DNA from 4 places in the Vibrio sp. 1401 genome. Region 3 is predicted to be linked to each of the others. Evidence: predicted binding sites of a transcription regulator. Region 3 holds the regulator's gene; each other region holds the start of a gene.

Region 1 (3,202 bases), on a different contig from region 3:
GGTCATACACTAAGTTGAACTCTACGTAACGGCCGCGACGATATAGTTGGAATTCACGCTCACGCTCACCATACTTGATCTCTTTACGACGAGAAACGATCGGCAAGTAAGCCTGGCAATAGCCTTCACCCACTGCTTTGATGTAAGCAAAACACTTATCAAATTCCCACTGGTTTAGATCATCAAAGAACAAACCGCCAACACCGCGAGTTTCATTACGATGTGGTAGGAAGAAGTATTTGTCACACCATGCTTTATGCTCTTGGTAAACATCGTCACCAAATGGCGCACAAAGCAGTTTTGCAGTGTCGTGCCATGATTGGCAATCTTCTTCAAATGGATAGAACGGCGTTAGGTCAAAACCACCACCAAACCACCAAATTGGGTCTTCGCCATCTTTTTCTGCAATAAAGAAGCGGACATTGGCGTGTGAAGTCGGTACGTAAGGGTTTTTAGGGTGAATAACCAAAGAAACACCCATCGCTTCAAAACGACGACCCGCTAGCTCTGGGCGATGCGCTGTCGCAGATGCTGGCATTTCTTTCCCTTCCACATGCGAGAAGTTCACGCCTCCCTGCTCGAAAACAAGGCCATCACGCAAAACACGTGAGCGACCACCGCCACCCAGACGCTCTCCTTTTTCACGTTGCCATGCATCTTCGACAAAGACGGCCTTTCCATCTTCTTGTTCTAACTGCTGACAAATGGAGTCCTGAAGTGACATCAAGAACTGCTTTACGGCGTGCTTATCGATCGCTGACATACGTTATTACCTATTACGTGAAACCTAATGATGGCTGGCTAGCAGGGTTAACCCTGTCTTAATATTTGTGAAGTTTTGGCGTCACGAATCTCGCTGGGTTTATCACGACCGCTGGTCTCGCCACGAAGAATGGCGACCAGCTTATCACCCAACTGTTCTTCGACTTCTTCCGTGGTCATACACGGTGGTAAGCCGGAAAGATTCGCGCTGGTAGAGGTTAACGGCTTTCCGAATGCATTACACATTTTTTGCACCAAAGGATGATCAGTCACACGAACCGCAATTGAATCAAACTGCCCTGAAACCCAGTTGGATACTTTATCGCTCGCTGGCATGATCCAAGTGTATGGGCCTGGCCAAGTGGCATGAACAGTCTGTAATTGTTCTTCAGTCAACTGAGATTCATCAATATAAGGCAAGAGCTGATCGTAACTTGCAGCGATGAGAATCAGCCCTTTTTCTACCGGACGCTGCTTGAGCTCTAATAGCTTTTGAATTGCTTCTGGGTTATCTGGATCACATCCGACACCAAAAACCCCTTCTGTTGGATAGGCAATCACTTCGCCTTGCTTGAGTGCGTTGAGCACTTGTTCAAAGTTATCCACCGATTACTTCCTATTTGTTTGACTGTGTTGTTTTCACTAAGTGTACAAATATTCATTCTCAGACACTAAAGCAATTTTTTTATAAAATGTATCAATAGCGCCAACAACAAGACGCAAACGTTTGCTTGAGATAAAAATCCCCGTATAATGCGCACAAATTTATAGCTCACCTAATTTTTGCAGCTTAAAGGAGTTTGAGATGAAAGTCGGTATCATCATGGGTTCTAAATCCGATTGGCCAACCATGAAACTAGCAGCGGACATGCTAGATCAATTTGGCGTGCCTTACGAAACAAAAGTCGTGTCAGCACACCGAACTCCTCAATTACTGGCTGACTACGCCAGTGGCGCAAAAGAACGCGGCATCAAAGTTATCATCGCAGGCGCAGGTGGTGCAGCCCACCTACCTGGTATGGCGGCGGCGTTTACTAGTTTGCCAGTGCTTGGGGTTCCCGTTCAGTCTCGTGCACTGAAAGGTATGGATTCACTGCTTTCTATTGTACAGATGCCAAAGGGAATTGCGGTTGGTACATTGGCGATTGGCGAAGCGGGCGCAGCAAACGCCGGTATCCTAGCTGCGCAAATCCTAGGCACTCATGATGAAAACATCATGGCGAAGGTAGAAGCATTCCGTAATGAGCAAACGGAAACAGTTCTCGCAAATGCAAACCCTGCAGAGGATTAATCAGATGCATGTACTGGTTCTTGGTGCGGGTCAGTTGGCTCGTATGATGTCTCTGGCTGGTGCGCCACTGAATATTCAAATTTCAGCTTACGATGTCAGCAGCGGTGATGTCGTTCACCCTTTAACTCAACAGGTACTTAGCCATGGCTTGGAAAATGCGATTACGCAAGTTGATGTGATTACTGCCGAGTTCGAGCATATTCCACATGACGTGCTCAAGGTTTGCGAAGCGAGCGGCAAGTTCCTACCAAGTACGCAAGCCATCAAAGCAGGTGGTGATCGCCGTATTGAAAAAGCACTGCTTGATGATGCTGGCGTGCGCAACGCGAAATACTACGTCATTGAAACTCGTGAAGACTTTGAGCGCGCAATTGAACACGTTGGTATGCCAATGGTTCTGAAAAGTGCATTGGGTGGCTACGATGGTAAAGGCCAATGGCGCTTAAAAGAAGCTTCTCAAGTCGACGACATTTGGACTGAGATGGCAGAGTGCATTGCCGCAACACCAACTCAAGCGATTGTTGCTGAGGAATTTGTCCCTTTTAACCGCGAAGTTTCACTGGTTGGTGCTCGCGGTAAAGATGGCAGCGTTGAAGTGTACCCTCTGGCAGAGAACGTCCACACCAATGGTGTATTGAGCCTTTCTACTGCGATTGATGCACCAGAGTTGCAAGAGCAAGCAAAACAGATGTTCACGGCCGTTGCCAACAGCTTGAATTACGTTGGTGTGCTAACGCTGGAGTTCTTCGATGTTGACGGTACTTTGCTAGTCAATGAAATCGCACCACGCGTACACAACTCTGGTCATTGGACTCAACAGGGTGCAGAAACCTGTCAATTTGAGAATCATCTACGCGCCGTGTGCGGCATGCCTTTGGGTAGCACGAAGTTGGTTCGTGAAACCTCGATGATTAATATTCTTGGTGAAGACACACTACCAGAAGCATTGCTAGCGATGGATGGTTGCCACATTCATTGGTACGGCAAAGAAAAACGTGCGGGTCGCAAGATGGGCCACATCAACGTATGTGGTGACTACACTGGCGAACTTAATCGTAAACTTTGTGCATTAGCAGACGTATTGGATGAACAGGCTTTCCCAGCCGTGCACGAGTTTGCGAAACAAGCACAACGCTAAAATCTAGCCCC
Region 2 (3,202 bases), on a different contig from region 3:
GGACTCAACAAAAATGACGAGCTTCATAGGCTCGTCATTTTTTAGTTTACCGCGGGTTTATTCTTCAATGCTTTCTTGTTCGGTGTCTTCTTCAACCGTGACGTCAGAAGCGCCAGAGACTTGTTCTACGACGGTCTCTACTGCGCCCGATATCAAAATGTCGGGGTTGAGCGGCGGAATCACTTGCAAGTCATCGCTATTCTCATCAATCGCTGGCTGTTGGCTGACATGACCAATGATGGATTGGTAGTAACGTCGAATATTTTCTACGTAATTACGCGCTTCATCGCCTCTGGCGTACCCATAGCGAGTTTGACTGTAATAGCGCTTCTGACGCAGTAAAGGCAGCCTGTCTTTTACATCAGCCCAAGCGTTCGGATCGCCACCTTGTGCTTTGGTGAGTCGTCGTGCGTCCATCATGTGGCCGTAACCAATATTGTATGAAGCTAACGCAAACCATATTTTTTCATGCTCGTTAATGCTATCAGGCACGCGACTTACAATACGACGTAAGTACTCGACACCACCACGAACAGATTGCTCAGGGTCCAAACGGTCAGTCACCCCGACGCTTTTCGCCGTTGGCAGAGTCAGCATCATCATCCCCCTAACACCCGTTGGCGATTTTGCTGTTGGTTTCCAGTGTGACTCTTGATAAGCCAATGCTGCAATTAATCGCCAGTCGAACTCTTCGCTGTATTTTTGGAATAAAGGTGCCCATTTAGGCAATTTGTCATCCAGAGCTCGAATGAATGCGCGAGTATCAACGTAGTCAAATGCTTCAATATGACCAATGTACTTTTCTTCGAGGGTGGACAGTTCTCCTGATTGTTTGATGTTACCGAAAAACTCTATCAGCATTGCATACAAGCTTTCGTCTTCAGAACGTCGAGTAAACCAAGACACAGGTTGATCTTCTGTAAGTTCGAACGCGAGCGCAAGATCGGGGTAAAGGCGTTGAGCTAGGGAAAGTTCCACCGAATCAGTCACAGTAAAACGTAACTCACCCTTCGATACGTATTTGAGTAAGTCTCTCGTGTCAGCATCACCAACAATTTCAAACTGAAGTTCTGGATACTGCTTCTTTAACGCTGTTAGGGTCGGAACATATTGCGATTGTTCAACGATCTTTAATGTTTGAGCGCCTGCATTTGTATCTTCGTCGGACTCGTCGTCTTTCGAGGCTTGGTATTCAATGAGTTGTTCGATATCACGTGGTCGAAGTTGCCCTTTTTTATATACCACTTGTTGGCTTACATAATAATAGGCAGGGCCTGGTCTAAATCGTTTGACTGCTTGTGACGTTTGATTTAAACCCGTAGCGATGATATCGATATCTCCTTTCTTAAGAGCAGGAAAAAGCTCAGCCTGGCGAAAGGCTGGTTTAATCTCGAGTTTGACGCCGAGCTGCTCCGCAAACTGACGCGCCAATTCGTAATCCAACCCTGCGGGACCATCGGGACCTATGTAGTAGGAAAGCTGATTGTTTAGCGTGCCAACACGAAGCACACCACGTTCTTGAATTTTTTCAAATTCACTTTTGGGCTCCGACTCAATCTGGCAAGCAGAGAGTAAAAGAACAGAAACTAAAATTAGAGCACTGCGCTTGAGCCGGTTGAAGTGACTTATTTGCATTAATAGGTACATCTTGGAAAATTTCTATTTGCCTTTATATCAAAGCGAGCTCATGGGGCAAAGTGAATCACACACTTATAACGTGACATTGTGTGTTTTATCGACATTTTAGTTGTAATTCAAATTTGACAAAAAAAATGACGCAAACGGTTGCTTTTGATGTTACATCACAAAAACAATTACTATATAATGCGCTCGCAATGACGAGGTGGAATCGGCATAGGTTCGACAGGGCTTATTTTAAGTGTCTGAATTTATTCCAATATCACCTTAATCAATTGCATAAGAGACCTAAGCACATGAGAATTTTGCGTGGCTCCCCAGCTCTTTCTGAGTTTCGTGTTAATAAACTACTGGAACTTTGTCGTGAACAAGATCTGCCTGTAACTAGCATTTATGCCGAGTTTATGCACTTTGCCGATCTAAAGTCAGACCTTGATGACCAAGAGTTAGAAAAACTTGAAAAGTTACTAACTTACGGCCCAACCATCGAAGAGCATGAGCCTGAAGGTCTTCTACTTCTTGTCACGCCTCGTCCTGGCACTATCTCGCCTTGGTCTTCTAAATCTACCGATATCGCTGTTAACTGTGGTCTGGATAAAGTGAAACGTCTAGAGCGTGGTACGGCTTATTATGTCGAATCTTCAGTTGTTCTATCAGAAGCTCAAGCTGACGCTGTTAAAGCGTTAATTCACGACCGCATGATGGAAACAGTATTCACAGAATTTGAAGCCGCATCAGCATTATTTACTGTTGCAGAGCCTAAGCCTGTAGCACATGTTGATATCTTAGCTGGCGGTCGTCTGGCGCTTGAAGAGGCAAACGTTTCCCTTGGCTTGGCACTCGCAGAAGATGAAATTGATTACTTGGTAGAGAACTTTACTAAGCTTGGGCGTAACCCAAACGACATTGAATTGATGATGTTTGCTCAGGCGAACTCAGAGCATTGTCGCCACAAAATTTTTAACGCAGATTGGACTATCGACGGGGTAGATCAACCTAAGTCTTTGTTCAAAATGATCAAAAACACTTTTGAAACGACACCTGACTATGTGCTGTCTGCATACAAAGACAACGCAGCCGTTATGACAGGTTCTAAAGCGGGGCGTTTCTTCCCTGACCCTAAATCTCGTCAATACACGTACCACCATGAAGATACGCACATCTTGATGAAGGTAGAAACGCACAACCACCCAACGGCAATCTCTCCGTGGCCGGGCGCATCGACTGGCTCAGGCGGTGAAATTCGTGACGAAGGCGCGACGGGTATCGGCGGTAAGCCAAAAGCGGGTCTGGTTGGTTTTACAACTTCTAACTTACGTATTCCTGGTTTTGAACAGCCATGGGAAACCGACTTCGGCAAGCCGGGTCGTATTGTGAATGCGTTAGACATCATGCTTGAAGGCCCTCTTGGCGGCGCGGCATTCAACAACGAATTTGGTCGTCCAAATCTATTGGGTTACTTCCGTACTTACGAAGAAAAAGTCACTTCTCATGCGGGTGAAGAAATTCGTGGTTACCACAAACCAATCATGATTGCTGGTGGTATGGGTAACATCCGCGATGA
Region 3 (3,202 bases):
CATAGCAACTCAATGTTGACGGTTGCAGAGTGCGTATCTCTTATCGCTTTATAGGCGTTAAGCGCACCTTCCTCTTCAAGCTTCTCTACGGATTCGATGCCGGCTTTTTTTAGCATGCGCTCGGTAGCCAGTCGTAAGTTAGGCAAATCTTTCAAACGGTTAGGCTTTGTACTTGCTTGCTGTTCTTTCTCAAGCTTTGCCTTTTTCAATGATTGATTCGCTACTTCGATTAAGCGTTCGCTTGATTCCCATAAATCGCTGGAAATAGCGTAGTACTTTGTAACGACTGGAAAGCCACGTTTTTTATAAACGTAAGGCTTTAGCCCTTGTTTCTCGAAGTCAGATGAAGTTTTTTGGTCTGCTCTGATATGAAGCTGATTGTTTACCACTAGTGCAAACATTGTTTCATCAGCGAATAGTCCGAAGCCACCAAACATTGAGCGCGACTTGATATTACCAAGTGCCTCAAATAGCTTCATAGAGTCTTTGAGTATCGGTTTATCCATGTTTTGTTATCTCGGTGTAATTAATATTACGCCACCAAAAGTCAGGTCCGAGAGAGTAGCAAACATGCGTAAAAACAATGTCATTACAGAGTAAAGTCATTGCTTACACACTTGCCATCGGTAACCCCGCTACCTTCCATATCGTAATATGGTTCAGGCCGGAGGCTTTGCGTCCCACTCTTTCGAATGGTTTGCCCTGTGCGTGACACAATGAGCATACTTCTTATATTGAATTAACATCACGGTTTAGCGTTAAAAGTGTGATTTCGGTTCAATAAAAATGATAGATTGAATGCTCTATTTTGCATATGGAAAGGTGCAAATTGGCCTTTGAAAAGGAGTTCTTAATATATATTACATTTATATAAAACAGGGAGTTAACGTTAGTCAATTGTTATTAGAGTGGTGTGAAGTATTAGAGAATGCTTAATTTTTCCAAAAAAATAAGCGCCCCTGTAGAGCGCTTATTTAACACGGTTAAATACAGTGAAATTTAGTTCATTTTTTTCACAGTATTTCGAATTACAAGCTCAGGTTGCATCTCGAAAATTCGTTTTTCGTGTTCTTTATCTTTGATACGCTCAAGTAGAATTTCGAATGCATTTTTACCAACACGACGTTTAGGTTGGTGGATAGTCGTTAGCGGTGGAGAGAAGTATTCCGCAAGCTCGATGTTGTCGTAGCCGATCACTGAAATATCTTCAGGAATTTTGATCCCGTTTTGTTGCAAGCGGCTCATTAGGCCTAGAGCCATTGTGTCGTTAAAACAGAATACCGCCGTCGGGCGCTTGTCCATTGCGGTAATTTTATCTGCAACTAATACGGCCGTATCACATTCAAAGTTACCTTCAAGGATCCAGTCTTCATTTACAGCTAGGTTCGCTTCGCTCATTGCGCGACGGAAACCTGCAATGCGCTCTTGGCAAGCAAGCTTTTCAAAATGACCGCTTAGACAAGCGATATCCGTATGACCATTGTCAATCAGATGTTTGGTTGCAATGTAGCCACCTTCTTCTGAGTTATCCATGATCTTGTCTGCTTGTGAGCTCTCTGGGCCCCAATCCATGACCACTTTAGGAATGTCCGCATGACGGTCAAGCATCTCTTTTAGTTCTTCGGTTAAGTCAGAACACATCACTAGGATGCCATCAACGCGCTTTTCAGCCAGCATACGAATGTAATCGCGTTGTTTTTCGTAAATCCCGCCTGTGTTACATAAAATCAGAGTATAGCCTTGGCGGTAACAGTAGCTCTCAACGCCATCAATCACTTCTGAGAAAAATAGGTTAGTTGATTGAGTTACTAACATGCCAATCGTACGAGTTGAGTTGCATTTTAGGCTGCGTGCAACGGCACTTGGCGCGTAATTCAGCTCGTCAACGGCTTTCATTACTTTTTCTTGCGTTGCTTCTGCAACGAAACGCGTTTTATTGATAACGTGCGAAACTGTCGTAGTGGAAACGCCGGCTAAGCGAGCAACGTCTTTTATCGTGGCCATAAATGGTGTCCTGTATCGAGCTACTGAAATATGTCGTATTGGATGTACCTGATGCTCTAATGGTTTCACACCTAGCAATATAAAATTGGCGCTAAGTGTCTCGGCAGCGGTTGATCCAAGTGCGACAAAAGGGTACGTAGCAGCATCGGTCGATGAATTTTATCTTTTTTCTATCTGATGAGAAATTGCCATCAACCTGTTAAGAAAACACAAAAACCGCTATATTTCAGCGGTTTACATATAAATCATATTTAATCGTTTGCGCTCACATTTTAGCCCTATGTGAACTGACTAGCAATGTTTTCAGCAAGAGATTTGTGTATTTGAAGTCACATTTTGACTGCTAAATAACCAAGCGTCTTTGCGCTAAGTTAAGGCAAACGAATATTATACCCAAGTTACTTACAATTGGTCACTTTCAGGCATACAGGAAGCCCGATAGGCAGGCTCCCTAAAAATAGGCGGCAATTATTCACCAAGAAGGTAGGCGCTGTCTAGTTTACAAAATGCAACTAATAGTTTCGCGACACTCGAGTAAAATCCAAATTCGTCGAATTGTTTACATTTGTCTGAAAACTGAGGTAACCAAGACATCAATTGTTGCTGGATAAAGTCGTTTTGTTTAACGAAGGCTTCTTCCATGTGTTTTTCTTGTTCAAGCTCGTTTGAGCGGATAATCATGTTCCCGAGAAAGTCGAGCTCAACGGCTAAGTGATCCGCAGGTTCCTTTAGGTTTTCGTCTACTTGAACGCCAAATTCAGCCATCAACTTTTCCATTTCCTCAGCTGGCTTGTCATTCAGTAAACCTGATTCACCAATGTACATGGATGCGTAAGGAAGAGCGCCGTATTTTTCTGTCTTCAAAAACAGTTCACAAAAGTCAGCTGCAAGCTCTAGTTGTGCATCTTCACGATCTTGTAACCGATTCAGCGCATCAACTAGGCTATCAACGGCTGGTTTTAGCGACTCATTTTCACCTAAACCTGCGAGAAAACTGCGAATTTCAACACTGTGATAGGCTTCCAATTCTTTCTCTGTTAGTTCTTTTGCGAACAAGCTCGAAAACCACCAGTAAATTTCAGCGCGTTTTTCATTAAAAGCTTTCACTTCTTGCATTTTGGGCTCCTGAATGATGCTTCAAGTCATGCATCACAAAGTCAATTAGGGATATCCCCTAAGTGTAATCAATTAAAATGAA
Region 4 (3,202 bases), on a different contig from region 3:
GGACCGTGCTTAATATCTTTAGATGCCAATACAGCAAGGCAAGAAGCCATACCAATACCGTTATCTGCACCAAGCGTCGTGCCTTTCGCAGTTACCCATTCGCCATCGATGTAAGGTTGGATTGGATCTTTGGTGAAGTCGTGTTCAGTGTCTTCGTTTTTCTGCGGCACCATGTCGATGTGTGCTTGAAGTACAACAGCCTTCTTATTCTCCATTCCTGGTGTCGCGGGCTTTTTGATGAACACGTTACCGGTTGGATCACGGCGAACGTCAAAGCCTTGCTCTGTTGCCCAGTTGATAATGTACTGTGCTAATGCTTCTTCATGTTTCGATGGATGAGGGATAGAACAAATCTTATCGAAAAACTGCCAAAGTGGAGCAGGTGATAAGGTACTGATCTCAGAATGGAACTCAGACACGGAGGACTCCTTTTGATGTGCTTTGCCAAATATATACCGTAAAAATATTATCAAGGTAGCATTAAATGCTAGACGATTTGGCCTTCAAATTGCCGTTAGCATACCACCAGATAAGGAGTACGAGTAGTCGCGATCACAAGGATTTCTCTCAGAACTGTCACAGTTTGTGAATACAATAACAAGCACTATGTGTTCTCTATCATATATTCTGAAAGTGGCTTTATTTTTTAATTCATAAAGTTGTAATTTAATTACACATAAACTTTGATAAAGGTCAATTTGTGCATTTTTTGTGATTTCAATCACTAAAATGCTTGTAATTAAATTTCTTGGTGGTATATTTGTAACCAGCTTCTGAGAGAAGAATGAAATGCTCAAAGGATGAGTCCGTTTTATCGCCTCCAAGGAACCGAGAAATCAACGAATGTTTAATTGATTTAAAAGGTGATAGTTATGAAAGGTTTACCAAGTACAATGTTCTGGAATAGCAAGTCTGTTTACACCGGTAACTTTGTATACCCAACAAGCTTTGGCTACTAAGTGAAGTCAACGCATGTGACTCGAACAGTTTGTTCACCCCTATAAATTGGAATTTTTTTTCAGTGATAGTGCTGACATGATTCACCGCCACCCAAATTGGGTGGCGTTTTTTTATCTCTATTTTCTCTTCCTGACTCACTTATTGCCATCAAAGCCTTCTTCTATTCCCCATTCTTCGGTTTTATCGACTTTTCCATCAAATCTGTTAGATACCATGTTTAAAATGGGCCTTTTTCATCTGAAAGTTTAGTACATTGCTCAGTTTTTATTCTCTTTTAGAGAACTGTGTTATCTGGGTTACCTATTGTTTTATAAGAATATATTTCTTTGCTTGCTATGATAGATTAGAGAATGTGTTTCATATCCAAAGAAAAAAAACGCATTAGAGTGAAGATTCTATCTAGAATTTGCTATTTGATAACTTTATAATTCCCGCCAATCGATTACGCAACCGTTTACTTTTTACCTTTACAGGATTCGATCATGCTCGAGAGGCTTTTTAAACTCAGTGAAAATGGCACAAATGTGCGCACTGAGATCATTGCAGGTGTTACGACCTTCCTAACTATGGCTTACATTATTTTTGTAAACCCAGCGATCCTGTCGGATACCGGTATGGACCGTGGCGCCATTTTTGTCGCGACTTGTCTTGCTGCCGCAATCGGCTGTTTTATCATGGGATTTGTTGCCAATTACCCAATCGCACAGGCACCAGGAATGGGCCTGAACGCATTTTTTACTTACTCTGTTGTATTGGGAATGGGTTATACGTGGCAAGTTGCGTTGGCGGCTGTATTTGTTTCTGGCCTTCTGTTCATTCTTTTAAGCGTATTTAAGATCCGTGAGTGGATTATTAACTCGATCCCGCATTCTCTACGAACAGGTATTTCAGCTGGTATTGGTCTTTTCTTAGCGTTTATCGCATTAAAAAATGCAGGTATCGTCGTTGATAACCCAGCGACATTAGTTTCTATGGGAGAGATCACATCATTGCCATCTGTATTGGCCGCGATTGGTTTCTTTCTTACGATTGCACTGGTTCACCGTGGTGTGAAAGGTGCGGTGATGATCGCCATTCTTGGCGTTACAGCGCTTGGTCTTCTATTTGGTGATGTGCAGTGGGGCGGTATTATGTCAACGCCACCAAGCATTGCGCCAACTTTCATGCAACTGGATTTCTCTGGTTTGTTTGAAGTAGGCATGATTTCCGTCGTATTTGCTTTCCTATTTGTCGATTTATTTGACACCGCAGGTACGCTCGTTGGCGTTTCTCAAAAAGCTGGTCTAACTGACGAGAATGGCAACATCCCTCGTTTAAACAAAGCGTTACTTGCAGACTCAACAGCAACGTCAGTAGGTGCATTACTTGGTACCTCCAACACGACATCTTATATTGAAAGCGTTTCTGGTGTAGCTGCGGGTGGGCGTACTGGTCTAACAGCCGTGGTTGTTGGTGTACTCTTCCTACTTGCTCTATTGTTCTCACCACTTGCGGGTATGATCCCTGCTTATGCAACGTCAGGTGCGCTATTCTATGTGGCGATCTTGATGCTGTCTGGGCTAGTAAGCATTGATTGGCGTGACCTAACTGAAGCGTCCCCAGTTGTTGTGACTTGTTTAGTTATGCCGCTAACATTCTCGATTGCAGAAGGTATCACGTTAGGCTTTATCGCATACGCGGCGATCAAGTTATTCAGCGGTAAGGGCCGTGAAGTGTCGATGAGTGTATGGGTGATGTCAGCCATCTTCATCGTTAAATACCTCGTCGGTTAATTTCTCGAGCAAAAAGCCAGTGTGGATTTATTCACGCTGGCTTTTTCTTTTTTTACGTTGTTCACAGAAGACGGTTTTTCTGCGGAATAGGCAGAGAATTTTGATATCACCGTTGGTATTAGCGGTGTGTTTCGGTAGAATAATCGTTTGCGCAGCTTGAAATCCTCGTCTCCAAACATTTTGGAGAAGTTAGTGAGCATTCCGCTTTTGAGTGACTTCGCTAGATTTTGAGGATGCATATTTTCAAATTATTAGGTTATTACAATGAGTAAAAAATTCATTATCACTTGGGATGCAATGCAGACTTACTGCCGTGAACTGGCTGAAAAACAAATGCCAGCTGAGCAATGGAAAGGAATTTGGGCGGTAAGCCGCGGCGGTTTGGTTCCTGGCGCTATTTTGGCTCGTGAACTGGGTATTCGTTACGTTGATACAATCTGTATTTCAAGCTACGACCATGATCATCAGCG

Evidence for each region. Region 3 encodes PurR, which represses purine synthesis genes. Its sites were predicted from a motif close to TNANGNAAACGTTTNCNTNA; they were not measured.
Region 1: a site for PurR is predicted at 1,478-1,497, ahead of purE (5-(carboxyamino)imidazole ribonucleotide mutase). Genes of this name have one in related genera too.
Region 2: a site for PurR is predicted at 1,774-1,793, ahead of purL (phosphoribosylformylglycinamidine synthase). Genes of this name have one in related genera too.
Region 4: a site for PurR is predicted at 1,403-1,422, ahead of R7Z77_RS05385 (NCS2 family permease). Genes of this name have one in related genera too.

The regions. Positions count from the first base shown of each region.
Region 1 covers NZ_JAWOWF010000021.1:1,998-5,199, forward strand. Annotated here, with positions in the region: gene hemF (oxygen-dependent coproporphyrinogen oxidase) at 1-763, opposite strand, end outside; gene R7Z77_RS12340 (L-threonylcarbamoyladenylate synthase) at 811-1,368, opposite strand; gene purE (5-(carboxyamino)imidazole ribonucleotide mutase) at 1,568-2,053, shown strand; gene R7Z77_RS12350 (5-(carboxyamino)imidazole ribonucleotide synthase) at 2,058-3,191, shown strand.
Region 2 covers NZ_JAWOWF010000006.1:98,607-101,808, forward strand. Annotated here, with positions in the region: gene mltF (membrane-bound lytic murein transglycosylase MltF) at 58-1,635, opposite strand; gene purL (phosphoribosylformylglycinamidine synthase) at 1,935-3,202, shown strand, end outside.
Region 3 covers NZ_JAWOWF010000013.1:51,911-55,112, forward strand. Annotated here, with positions in the region: gene R7Z77_RS09135 (TfoX/Sxy family DNA transformation protein) at 1-506, opposite strand, end outside; cyclic di-GMP riboswitch class I at 623-712, opposite strand; gene purR (HTH-type transcriptional repressor PurR) at 1,000-2,004, opposite strand; gene torD (molecular chaperone TorD) at 2,473-3,120, opposite strand.
Region 4 covers NZ_JAWOWF010000006.1:111,194-114,395, forward strand. Annotated here, with positions in the region: gene R7Z77_RS05380 (aminoacyl-histidine dipeptidase) at 1-419, opposite strand, end outside; gene R7Z77_RS05385 (NCS2 family permease) at 1,443-2,732, shown strand; gene tet(34) (oxytetracycline resistance phosphoribosyltransferase domain-containing protein Tet(34)) at 2,997-3,202, shown strand, end outside.